Regions from separate parts of the Paenibacillus sp. M2 genome, predicted to be linked through region 2. Evidence: riboswitches for the same ligand, from Rfam matches in the RefSeq annotation. Region 2 holds a riboswitch; each other region holds the start of a gene.
What was found. A riboswitch is a leader RNA that binds a small molecule or an ion and turns the genes downstream of it on or off. The one in region 2 is predicted to bind thiamine pyrophosphate.

Region 1: linked by a shared signal. The riboswitch ahead of ACETMN_RS18445 (thiamine phosphate synthase) and the one ahead of tenA (thiaminase II) in region 2 are both predicted to bind thiamine pyrophosphate.
Region 3: linked by a shared signal. The riboswitch ahead of thiC (phosphomethylpyrimidine synthase ThiC) and the one ahead of tenA (thiaminase II) in region 2 are both predicted to bind thiamine pyrophosphate.

The regions. Positions count from the first base shown of each region.
Region 1 is NZ_CP169648.1:4,113,750-4,118,218, forward strand. Features, by position in the region: gene thiO (glycine oxidase ThiO) at 1-1,090, opposite strand, end outside; gene ACETMN_RS18445 (thiamine phosphate synthase) at 1,108-1,803, opposite strand; TPP riboswitch at 1,996-2,105, opposite strand; gene ACETMN_RS18450 (ABC-F family ATP-binding cassette domain-containing protein) at 2,181-3,731, opposite strand; gene ACETMN_RS18455 (hypothetical protein) at 3,870-4,469, opposite strand, start outside.
Region 2 is NZ_CP169648.1:3,701,588-3,706,056, reverse strand. Features, by position in the region: gene ACETMN_RS16680 (nucleotidyltransferase domain-containing protein) at 1-332, opposite strand, end outside; gene ACETMN_RS16675 (CD3324 family protein) at 489-755, opposite strand; gene tenA (thiaminase II) at 1,088-1,750, opposite strand; TPP riboswitch at 1,864-1,961, opposite strand; gene ACETMN_RS16665 (endo-1,4-beta-xylanase) at 2,169-4,469, opposite strand, start outside.
Region 3 is NZ_CP169648.1:741,803-746,271, reverse strand. Features, by position in the region: gene ACETMN_RS03605 (hypothetical protein) at 1-143, shown strand, start outside; gene thiC (phosphomethylpyrimidine synthase ThiC) at 506-2,290, opposite strand; TPP riboswitch at 2,712-2,825, opposite strand; gene ACETMN_RS03595 (IclR family transcriptional regulator) at 2,974-3,717, opposite strand; gene ACETMN_RS03590 (alpha/beta hydrolase) at 4,077-4,469, shown strand, end outside.

The DNA of each region.
Region 1 (4,469 bases), 410 kb from region 2:
ACTCAGCGATAAGCCTGCCTGTTATCGCACTAAGCAAGATACCGTTGCGGTAATGCCCAAAGGCGGCGAACAGCCCGGGTATACTCTTGCAAGCACCTATATAAGGCAATCCATCTGGAGTTGCCGGTCTTACGCCTGCCCACGCTCGTATAAATTGTGCTTCCTTCATCCCAGGCACCCAGTGGGTAGCCGCTGTTAGCAGCTTTTGAACACCCTGTACAGAAACGTTCAAATCCGTTCTGCCTGGCAGACTGGTTGCCCCAAGCCAAACTTCGCCATTGGCTTTGGGAACAATATAGATATCCTCTGCATACACCGTTCTGTCAGGTCTGTACCCTGCATGTTCATCTGAGAACTGAACGGCGGCTATTTCACCTTTCACCGACCACACAGGCAAGCTCAGATTTACATGTCTCATCAACTCTTCACTCTGTAATCCAGCCGCTATAATGACATGTTTGCATTTCATCTCACCGATCGATGTGGTGATCCCCTGCACGCCGTGTTCGTTTGCTTGCACACGTATATCCTGTATGTCCTCCATAACCCGTGCTCCCAATGCTTGAGCGGATTCGGCGTATGCCTTCGTTAGATGGACTGGAAGAATTTCACTCTCGTAAGGTCTGTAATAGGCTCCATACGTATCTCTGTTGAGCCATGATGCCTCCTGTTGCACAACGGAACGATCCCACCATACCTCATCAGTAGAAGCAGACAACGCAGACTTCCGATTGTTCTTATAACTACTTAATTCACCGTATGAACGAAAAGGAGTTAGGAATCCCTGGCGTTGCAGGCCAGTCTCTACCTCACTGAGTGTAGCCATTAGCACCTGTTGTTCGATAAGTAACTGTCTACTCTGCCTGGCGAGCTTAGCCATCAAAGGATGAGCAAAATCCTCACTATCTGCCGCCAGCATTCCAGCCGCCGCGCAAGAAGTGCCTCCTGCAATCGCCGAACTCTCCAGCAACAGCACATCCTGTCCACGGGAAGCAAGCTCATATGCGATGGCACATCCAACAACGCCTCCGCCTACAATAATCGTTTCTGCATGAATCTTATCCGGTCTATCAGTAATGATCTTTTTCATCCTCTCATCTCCTTGATTCAGCGGCTCAGACCTTCTGTAGCAACGATACCCTGCCTTAATAATGCAGCCGCCCGATCCGGGGAAACGCTCGCCCATACATTCGAGATCACAGCAACTCCCTGTGCGCCTGCAGAGCGAATAGCGTGAATGTTTCCCGGTTTGATTCCCCCAATCCCCATGACAGGAATGGAGACACCAGAGCACACTTCAGCCAGAGCATATAATCCTCTTGGTTCAAGATCAGGCTTACTGTTGGTTGAGTAGACATGCCCGAAGAAAAGGTAATCGGCTCCCCGTTCTTCAGCGATTTTTGCCTCATCGATTGAATGAACAGATACACCCAGACGAATTCGCTGGACATTGCTTATAACAGCAGGGTTGTAGTTACGTATAGCCTCTTGCCCCCAATGTACACCGCCATAGATGTCATTCTGTGGTGGCAGTTCTGAACCATTGATAACGATGCGACAAGATGGAACGCCAACACCACGCAGACTTTCAGCCCAACCGATCTTTTGTTGCCATGAGAGTTGTTTCTCTCGTATATGGATGTAGTCCACCCATGGCCAAATGTCCTTTGCAGCTTTTACAAAAGATGCTTGATTCCCTACACCCGTAGATACAACATGCAGTTCAAATGATCCGTGTACACGTTCATGAGAAATTACCGTACTGTTCATCTCCTTCCAGGCGTGAATGCTATGAAAACACAAAAAAGCCACTCCCGTAGGGGAGTGGCTGCGTGTTAATTATAGGACCAGATGACTGACTGAAGCATACAGTTCATTTCGTGTAATAAAGCTATAGACCTTATAGCCTTAACGTTATACACGCAACTGCATGTTTCAATTCGTTAAGCAGACGGTTGAAATCCTTTCGAATTGCCGTTGCTCACGTCATTCACTGAAACGCGCTCGCCACTTCCCTACGCTGGTATGATCCAGATCAGGTGCAAAGGGTCCGGAATCGCATTCTTCCATCTCAGCCGCATCGTGCGGCCCCCCTAGTGTTCATATGAAGTTGTAGCCTATGTTACCATAGACGGATTTTTTTGTCACCGTCATTTCTGTTAAACATGGTCTTGAATCTTCTAGTTTTTCTCAGACCATTCTTCGACATTCCATGTTTTGGTAACCCAACCCTCGTAGAAATCAGGTTCATGAGATACAAGTAACACCGTTCCCTTGAATTCTTGCAAAGCACGCTGCAACTCCGCTTTGGCTGTGACATCGAGATGGTTTGTCGGCTCATCGAATAAAATCCAGTTGCTTTCACGCATCAAAAGTTTGCATAAACGAACCTTGGCTTGTTCTCCACCACTCAGCATGTTAAGCGGACGGGTAATGTGCTCATTTTTCAACCCACAGCGAGCGAGATGACCCCGGACCTCATTCTGGGTCAAATGTGAAAACTCATTCCAGACGTCCTCGATAGGCGTGATATTTCCAGCACGAACTTCCTGCTCAAAATAGGCCGTTTCGAGATAATCTCCCAAAAAGGTCTTTCCACTGAGTGGAGATATTTTACCCAGAATTGTTTTCAGCAGTGTCGATTTACCCACACCATTACAACCTACGATGGCAATTTTCTCACCACGTTCAATTGTCATCGTCATTTTGGGCAGCAAAGGATACGTATATCCAATTTCAAAATCAATGCCCTCAAAGACCGTTTTGCTGCTCGCGCGGGCATCCTTGAATTTGAACGTTGGTTTAGCTGCTTCATCCGGACGATCAATACGTTCAATTCTGTCCAGCTGTTTCTCCCGGCTCTTCGCTCGACCTGAAGTTGAAGCACGTGCCTTGTTACGCTGAATGAAATCTTCCTGTTTCTTGATGTACTCTTGCTGTTTCTCGTATGCATCAATATGCTGGGCTTTATTCATATCAGCCATCTCGAGGAACTTGTTATAGTTCGCTGCATATCTCGTTAATTTGGCAAATTCCAAATGATAAATGACATTTACGACTTCATTCATGAATTCCGTGTCATGGGAGATTAAGAGGAACGCGTGCGGGTAGTCCTTCAGGTAACGTGACAACCATTCAATGTGTTCTACATCCAGATAGTTGGTCGGCTCATCCAGCAAAAGCGCTGTAGGTTTCTCGAGCAAAAGCTTGGCAAGAAGCACCTTGGTACGTTGTCCACCACTTAGAGCTGCGACATCTCGATCAAGACCAATTGCGGACAAACCAAGACCATTGGCCATCTCTTCCACTTTTACGTCAATCAGATAAAAGTCGCCCTGTTCCAGTTGTTCCTGAATATCGCCCATCTCTTCTAGCAACTGCTCCAGCTTATCTGGATCTGCATCTGCCATCTGGTCCGTAATATTCATCATTTCTTTTTCCAATTCAAGCAACGGAAGGAATGCATCCTTAAGGACGTCACGAATGGTTTTGCCTGGCGTAAGCTTCGTGTGCTGATCCAGATATCCATAACGGACCTTAGGTGTCCATTCCACTTTTCCACTATCTTTAAGCAATTTACCGGTAAGGATGTTCATTAATGTTGATTTACCCACACCATTGGCACCAACAAGTCCTACGCGCTCTCCGGCAAGTAAACGAAACGATACATTTTTAAATAACGTGCGATCTCCAAAATTGTGACTTACGTTCTCTACTGACAATAAACTCATAAGATGAGGTTGCTCCTATCTATTAGACATTACTTTTGTTATTGTTCCGAAACCCTATTCTAGCACAGGTCCCGTCTTTTCTGAAAGTAATGTAAACAGTTCAGGAACCTCTTACATGATTATGTCATGCAGGCTACCCTAACGATTAGAGCATTTATATTCGAAATAGCCCTGTGTAGCTGCTTGTCTTGCGTCTGTAAACACCTCTTCAGCACGGTAACCATTACCACATGTGGAGGGATAGTAGTACTTGATACCCGTTAAAGGATCTACCCCACCTACGATGGCGGTTTTCTTCACAAGTCTGCCTCCACCAATTGCGTAATTGTTGATCTTCTGGTCACCCACACCTATACCTTGGACAAAGGCCATAATGCCTGTATCGTTAATGGAGTTGTACCAATCTTGCTGCGCAATCAGGGGCATCGTAAACGTATAGGAAATACCGTTCTTTCTGGCAAACTCATTATGGCGGTTAATCACATCAGCCAGATCATCCTGAACAGTAGTCACAATCCGGCTTTGTCTAACTTGCTCAAATACGCTGGTATTCTGAAGTAAAGGAATCTGTGTGGTTGAAGCCAGTTCTTTTTGGAATCCCTCAATCCATTTCCCTGCGCTTGCGTCAAAAGCATATACGTAGTCGTCCAGTGTAAAGTTAATACTGTTACCATCAGAATCTGAATATGTATAAGGTTTCTTGGGACTCCACACTTGCCTGAAAGAATCTTCACGGTG
Region 2 (4,469 bases):
GCATAGTAGAGTATTTTTAGGTCGGTTAGGCTGGATACGTTGGAACTCTCCAAGGTGGATTGCTCTTGTATTCTTGAATCCCATGGCGTGCAATAGATATCATATCCAACGTCATCCAAGATGAAGCAATCGGATATTTCCCATCCCTTTTCTGTATTATTTATGATGACTAAATCAAGATCGCTCTTCTCGTGAAAGTCACCGGTGCTAAATGAACCAGTAAGCCCAATAATGGCGATATCCTCTAGAAAATCTCTTTTTACGCGTTCAATCACCATGTTAATGAGCAGTTCATTTTTGTCCAGCAGCTTCTTCTTTATGATTTCGTTCATTCGTTACACCTCTTTGTATGATCCGGCCGTCCTTCATCACAACAACCTTAACTTGAGTCTATCGATTTAGAGGTGCGGTTACTATGTATAAGTTGATTTAAGTCATCTTTGCACAAAATCCGCTAAACCGTCGAAACGACGAGTTAGCGGATTTCATTAGTTCTTTGTATAGACTATTTTCTTTATGCTTTCGCAGGACAAGAAATACCGACCCGCCAACTCCTCTATCCTGACTCCATTGCAGAATAAGGATTTAATCTCAGCGTTTCGAGCAGAGACCCTACTCTTGCTCTCTGTTTTCTCGCCCCATTTTAGGTGCGCCTCTTTGGGTTTTGGGATATAAACCAATTCCCCTTGAACGTATTCTTGAATGATCCGTAACAATTCTTCCGGAAAAATAGACTCGGCTTTTGAATATTTCATGGGCCTCACTCCTTATTTAATAGATCAATAAGGTGCAAAGCCAGTTAGTAGAATATTACGATTCGTCGTTGGCAATGTGATTATTCCCGGGCTCTATGCAAAGCATTGCCATATCCTTCACTGGCTTTGCATAGAGCCGTGCATGTAAGAACCCTACCCCGATTGTTTTCAATAGCCTCACCTCCATAGAAAATAGATAGTTGCTATTTGCTTATTATATCAGGGCTTGTTGTTGAAATGTTTAATCATCTCTTTTGGGGCTGACACGTTCTGATTATTCGCTGTACTCATCTTGATTAGCTGCTCTCTAATTGAATTAACTAACATTGAACTCAAGGCTCCAGCCCCCATGACATCTCCCAAAAATCAAGCTCAAAACGACTGCACATCACGAAAATATCCTCCATCCGTTGGTACGTTCCCTCGCTACAGCCTTCTAATAGTTTATCCGTTAACGTCACAAGGGATTGATTGCTGTTGTTGTATTCAGAGGAAGCATATCCTGTGATCCACTCTCCGTAAAAAGGATGCTCAGCTGCACCTGGTTTTTGAGCAAGGACTTGACCAATCTCTGCATAACTCCATGAGCAGGCCAGAATGGATACAAGTACTTCTGCTATGCCACCCGCATGGGAAACAGAGAGCATATAGTTAGTGTAAGCTGCATTTTTCAGTGCAGGTTTTACCTGAAAAACATGATCCTCTGTAATTCCTAATCGCTCCATATAAGAACGATGAATTTTCATTTCGCCATTCAAGATGTTATCTACGTTTTTACTAAAAAACTGCATCAATTTGGGATCGTGCGACTTGACGATACCTAGTGCAAATACACGGGCATAATCATACAGGTACAAGTAGTCTTGCAGCAAATAATAACGAAATTGTTCGACCGGTAAGGAACCATCTCCGATTCCTTTAACAAAGGGATGCTCGAGACATTCCTTCCACACGGGCTGTGCTGCCTGATACAGTCTCTCTGAAATAGTCAACATATGTTCCTCCAATTCATAATGTACGTATTTAAAAACAAAAAAACGAAACATCCTATGGATGTTTCGCAGACAAATACACTAAAACAAGGGGGGTTCGCATGAGCTACCCAAGTCAGCGTTTCATCGTTGCATCCCTACGTTGGCATTATCCAAATCAGGTAAGGTCGGTTTAACACCCTCTCAGCCGGTTAAGGCTCCCTCGCAAACGGTTGTATGTAGTTGATAACTTTCTTATCCCCATAAAAGAGAAAATAACATCCATTTAGTATATCAAGGGCTGTTAAATATAGTCAAGGCAGATTGTATCGCCCCTTATCACCCTTCGGTGACGTATGTAAACGATGAAAACCATCACAACAATGGTTGAGTTTTAGCCACTGTTATGATGGTTTCTATTCTTGCAATTACTGCCGATGGTTTAATGCCCGAGTTTGTTCTTTCCAACAAAAGTGATTATTCCGTACTGGGAAGTGTTTCTCCAGCTCTCATTGGTCATATCATTCCACTTGGCTACGTTCTGCTTACCTCCGCCCTGGTTGTCGTTAATTTGAAGCTCGAAACCGAGAACATTTCCAGCTTTGGGTGTCAGTGAATGTAATTGGATTCTTGCTTCTACGAGATATCCTTTATTTGTTTTCTTCACAGCACTTACAAGGCGTCCGGGTGAGGCCCCCCCTGCAAAGGTTCCCACATTGTCTGCACTGATTCTGAACTGGGCATCATCATATTGAAAATACGGTGTGCGCTGGTGATTCTCGTCCAGGAAAATCTCAACCGAATCCTGATCCCATGGGTTAATGCTGTCTGTAATGATGTTTGGATCAGTGACGTCGATCAGCAGGTATAGATACTCACCTGACCACATTGCGCGAGCCACTGCCTCTGCACCTTCGCTCTGGTTCAACCGTTTTACTTCAAATGGTACAGCCTTATTCCATGATGCGTCTTTCTTCCCATCAATCTGAACAATCCCTTGCACAGCTTGTGCAGATTTGGGCATAGGAGCAAGTTGAATCACGCCGTATTTGCTTGTATCTTGCTCCTGTGATTGTGTTCGATCATTCCAGTACAGTGGATTATAATGTTGTGCCCCACTTGCACCGCCGTCAGTCACACGGATATCCAAGCCGGCTTCATATTCTGATCCGACTTGGATACCACCCCATGGAATGGACAATTCAACCTGATATCCGACTTTTGTCTCACGTACACGATATGAACGTTGCTCCGCGCCCTCAGCTTTACCCGACCGCTTAATGATTACATGTCGGTCATCTGCTTCATATGAGGTGGTCTTGCCATTATTGAGATCAATAAAGAGTTCTACTCTGTCATTCACGTCAGCCTTCGCATCCTGAACATCCACAAGGATATATAGGTTACTTTGATCCCATAAGGTGCGGAAACTAGCTGATCCTGAAGAATCACCCTTCAGTGGAGTAGACACCGCTTTGTTCCAGAGCGGATCTTGTGACTGTTTTTTGATATCCGGTTTACCTGAAAGTGAGACGGCTCTCTGTGTCAACACAGGCAAGCTGGATTCATCCACGAGTCCCCAGTATGCTTTTTTGGCCTTCAGGGCTGAATCAAACAGCATAGCCTGGTTGTTGTAAGACTTCTCATCTTGGAGTCCCCATAAGGTAACTGAAGATATGTGATCTTTGTGTTTTTTGTACAAATCCAACAGTTCCTTATATCGATACGCCTGCTTTACCGCAACTTCATCGGACATCTCTTCACCAAATGGAATTCCGCTATCCACATCCAGTTCCGTGATCTGAATATCCAATCCAAGTTCGGCGAACATGTTGATCGTTTTTTCAATTTCGCCGATGGGCGGGGATTCCATGTTATAGTGGGATTGCAAACCCACACCATCGATGAGCCCCTTCTCTTTCAGTCGTTTGACCAACCGATACATATGCTCTCTTTTCTCAGGGATTTCCGTGAAGTATTCGTTGTAGTATAATTTGGCATCCGGATCGGCTGCACGGGCGAATTCATAGGTTTTCTCAATGTAATCCGGACCGATTAGTTCATAAAAGGGACTTTTACGTAAACCGTTGGCATCACCATTGCTATCCGCAATCGCCTCGTTTACCACATCCCAGGCATAGATCTTACCTTTGTATCGGGTCATGACGGTTTCAACGTAATCCTGAATCCGGGCAAGTAGTAATTCTCGACTCGCAGGGTTACCCTGAGGTTCCTTGAACATCCACTCTGCAGCATCAATATGCCACAACAACGCATGTGCGCGTACGCCCATACCATGTTCCTCGGCGAACTGAACATATTGATCGGCTGCCTCGAACTCATAAACACCTTCGGAAGGAGAAATGTACTTCGGTTTCATCTCATAGGTTGCGGTCAAGCTGTTAAAGTGTTTTGTGAGCAGTTGTCCATATGCGCCTTCCAACTGCCAGCGATACACCGCTGCACCAATGGGGAAATCATCTTGATACAGGTCCTCCAGAGATCGAATCCCTTCTTCAATCTCCAGTTGCTCGGCCAGAGTAAATGATACATCATCCACATAGAACGATAACGTATCTACGCTATCTTCAGAGATGTAGGGTGTTTCGATGAACAAATTCAATTCAGTGGGATCATCGCTATATTGAAATTTTCCGGTGATCTTGTGCCATGTATTCCATTCTGCTTTGGCAATCTTCACGCTGCCGATCGGGTTCCAGCTTTCGGCATTTGTTTTTTTATA
Region 3 (4,469 bases), 3.0 Mb from region 2:
GTGGTCTATCTCAAATACAATCCAATTACTACCACATTAAAGGTACGGGCAGTGTAGGATTGAGTTTTGGAGCTCTAGAGGTTAGCTTCTCAGGCTCTGCTGATAATGATTCCAGAGGTACACTTAAAAATTTTAATTATTAATAAAGTCTTTGTTAAATATGTTTATGTAATAAAAGGTAGAATAAATTTAAATTCACAAAAGAGAACGATATAACAATCGTTCTCTTTTACACATTTCACTCAAAAAGAGAGGTGAATAAATTAATGCGCTTTTTATATATTCTTATCTTGTTCCTAGTCGGTATGGGTTCTTCCGCACTTCTACATGCTAGTAATCTTAAACTTTCTGATGGCGTGCTGTTTGTCATCGCAGGTATCCTATTTCAGATTTGGCGTAAGTTGGATTGAATCCAAGAGTTACGGTGAAGCGGGTTTGGCCTTGTCCAAACATTAATCAATATTTATAATTTAAAGCTTCAAAAAACCTTCATCACTTGGCTTCCTTAGGAGCGTGTCCGATATTCCTCGGCCTTTTCTTGCATGCCCGCTGCTACAGCCTCATTATCGGATAATCCTTTGTCTGCGGCAAAGGCACGAATGTCCTGCGTAATGCGCATGCTACAGAACTTCGGTCCGCACATGGAGCAGAAATGAGCTTCTTTGGCCCCTTCTGCTGGCAGCGTCTCATCATGGTAGGACAACGCACGTTCAGGGTCCAGTGACAGGTTGAACTGGTCACGCCAACGGAACTCGAACCGCGCTTTGGACAATGCGTCATCGCGGCGTTGAGCACGTGGATGGCCTTTCGCCAGATCGGCGGCATGAGCTGCGATCTTGTAGGCAATAACCCCTTCGCGCACATCATCCTTGTTGGGCAGGCCCAAATGTTCTTTTGGCGTAACATAACAGAGCATCGACGTGCCAAACCAGCCAATCATGGCTGCCCCAATGGCAGACGTGATATGATCATATCCTGGCGCAATGTCAGTCGTTAGCGGCCCAAGTGTGTAGAACGGTGCTTCTTTACATATCTCCATCTGCAAGTCCACATTCTCTTTGATCTTATGCATCGGCACGTGACCCGGACCTTCGATCATCACCTGCACATCATGCTTCCATGCGATCTGCGTCAGTTCCCCGAGCGTAGCCAGTTCTGCCATCTGAGCTTCGTCATTGGCATCGTAGATACTGCCTGGACGAAGTCCATCTCCCAGCGAAAACGCCACATCATACTTTTTCATAATCTCGCAGATTTCTTCAAAATGAGTGTACAAAAAATTCTCCTGATGATGCGCCAGACACCATGCTGCCATAATGGACCCGCCCCGGGACACAATGCCTGTCATCCGTTTGGCCGTCATCGGGATATAACGCAGCAGTACACCTGCATGAATCGTAAAGTAGTCCACGCCTTGCTCTGCCTGCTCTATGAGTGTGTCACGGTACAACTCCCAGGTCAGCGCCTCCGCTTCGCCATTCACCTTCTCCAGCGCTTGATACAGCGGTACCGTACCAATCGGCACAGGAGAATTACGAATGATCCATTCCCGAGTGGTATGAATGTTTTTGCCTGTGGACAGATCCATCACGGTATCCGATCCCCAGCGTACTGCCCAAGTCATCTTCTCCACCTCTTCCTCGATGGATGAGGATACGGCAGAGTTGCCGATGTTGGCATTAATCTTCACGTGAAAATGACGACCGATCAACATCGGCTCACTCTCCGGGTGATTGATGTTGGATGGCAGAATGGCCCGTCCACTCGCCAGCTCCTGACGTACAAATTCCGGTTCCACGCCCTCACGAATGGCGGCGAATTCCATCTCTGCCGTAATGACTCCCTGTCTCGCGTAGTGCATCTGGGTCACACAGCGTCCTGGCTGTGCCCGCAGCGGTTTGCCACGTAATCCGGGGTACTCTTCGGCGCCGGCTCTCTTCCCTCCGGGCTTCAGTCCGTTATCCTCCGGTTTAACCGTACGGCCCCGATAAGCTTCAACATCGCCGCGCTCTGTGATCCAACGGGTGCGCAGGGCTGGCAGACCTGCACGGATATCCGCATGAAATGCGGGATCGGTCATGGGGCCGCTCGTATCGTAGACACGCAGCGGTTCGTTATGCTCCACCCCTTGGGGAGTATTCGTGTCATGAAGGGCTATCTCACGCTCCGGTACAGCAATGTCCGACCGTGAGCCCTGAATGTAGACTTTGCGGCTGCCCGGAAAGGGCTGAACCCGTCCGGCCGCTCCTGTTTCTTTTTCCACCTGCTGACCGTTATGTTCCTGTTCCATCGCTTGTTGTCCCGTTTGATTTCCTGTACTCATGTTCGATTGTCTCCTCCTCAGTGATCATCGCTTGTTTGGTTGGTATCGTCATTAGCTCGCTTACGCTCCTGTCCAAATCATACAGAGCGCAGAGAAGAAAGAGCGATCATACACCAGACCAGAGGGAGACATTATTCATGTACAGTTAACAACAGAACGGAGGCTACCACAGATCATGGATCTATGGTGACTTCTCTCTCATCATCCAAGCCCACTTTCGCAGGTTATTGAAAAAGAAGTCGATGGAGTACGTGCTATATCGCCCGTTCACTGTATATAAAAAAGCCGGTCCCCGAAGGAACCGACTTTTATGTCCATCACCAATAATGCACCTTCATGCGGCTCCTAAACGGAGCCCTACAAGGGTCACATCATATGGTGGTTGTGGTCATATCGCCGATTACTTCCCTACGCTGGTATGATCCAGATCAGGTGCAAAGGGTCCGGAATCTCATGCGATTCCGTCTCAGTCCGGACAGTTCGGACTCCCCCAGTAACGTTAACAAGTTGCGGCACACACATGCCGCCGTTCATATTCAATGAAGCTGACCCCGATGGGCCGTCCATTACAGAGTAGCGCAACCGGAACACAAAAACAACCTTTATATTCCAGAACACCAACTCAATTTGGAAACAAACTTACATCAGCATCAGGATAACATGAGCCCCATCTGCGTAGCAGCATCCTTCAACACAGGTGCGTATTCATGCAATGTCTCCTGCGAAAGTCGGCTGACAGGCCCTGAGACCGAGAGAGCAGCTGCAATATTGCCTCGGCGATCCATAATCGGTACAGATACCGCGGCAGCTCCCGGCTCACGCTCCTCATAACTCGTCGCATATCCGTTATCCCGGATATCTCCCATTTGCGCCAAATACACCGCGGGATCAATAAACACCGGCCATTCCGGCCCGTTCATCAGTTCTTCACGATCCTCGTCCGTGGCAAACGCCATCAAAACTTTGCTGGAAGCGCCCACAGACAGCGGGAGTCTAACACCCACTGGAGCGACTCGGCGGATCGCCTGATCACTTTGCACAGCTTGAATCCGTATCCTTTCACTCCCATCACGCAAGTACAGACTTACCGTCTCCCCCAATCGATCTCTCAGTCGCTCCATCGCAGGCAGCAGCAGAATAGCGGGATCATCACTGCGGGACATATGAGCTGACAGCTCCCAGATTCGGATGCCAAGTCGGTACTTCTCTGTTGCTGCATCGCGGATCACGAACCCTCGATCCTCCAGCGTAGCCATCAAACGGTGCACTGTACTTTTGTGCAGGCCAATCTGGCTGGCAATTTCGGTGAGTCCCAGATCACTGCGTGTGGTAAAACATAATAATATATCCAGCGCCCGTTCCACAGCCCGGACGGTTAACTTGCGATCTTCCATGGCATAATGCCCTCCTCATGTTTCATCACATGAAACTTGGTTACATAAATTATATGAGAAACGGTCTCATCTGTAAACCAAAAAGAGCCAAAATTAAAATAGGCCAACGTGTAAATTTTTCCTTTTTATAAGACTTAATCCCCTGTAATTTACACACTAAGGTAATGTTACCCATATATCTTAAGAACTATATAACAATTGCGTAACAAATGCCCTCAATCAATTGACTTTGACTATATTGGAACATACGATAAAGATATATTACATTAAGATATCGCTCTGAAGCAGGCTCTGAAATCGACGCAATTCTCTTTTCATGTCGTTGTTATCTTCAACTGAACTTCAAAGGAGGGGCATTCATGTATCCAACATCCCAGAGCGAAGCCCCGCTGCAAACAAAAGTGTCCGATCTGCCCTCTTCCCTATCACCGAGGCTGATTCGGTTCAAACATATTATCGTAGCGCTGCTGCTCTCCGTTGTATTTTTTCTACTGTTTTGTTTTATTGCACTGCATGGTTATATCGCATGGGTATTATCCAATCCTACTGTAGCGCCGGTCTTCTCCAATCCGATGCAAGCCAAGAACATGAAGTACGAAGACATCACGTTCCCGGCAGCAGATGGCAGCCGGACGATGCAGGGATGGTATATACCTGCTGACAATGCTGCAAGCAAAACGATTATTTTCAGTCACGGCTATGGTGCCAATCGTGAAGAAACATGGGTTCCCATGTATGACCTGGCACACTAT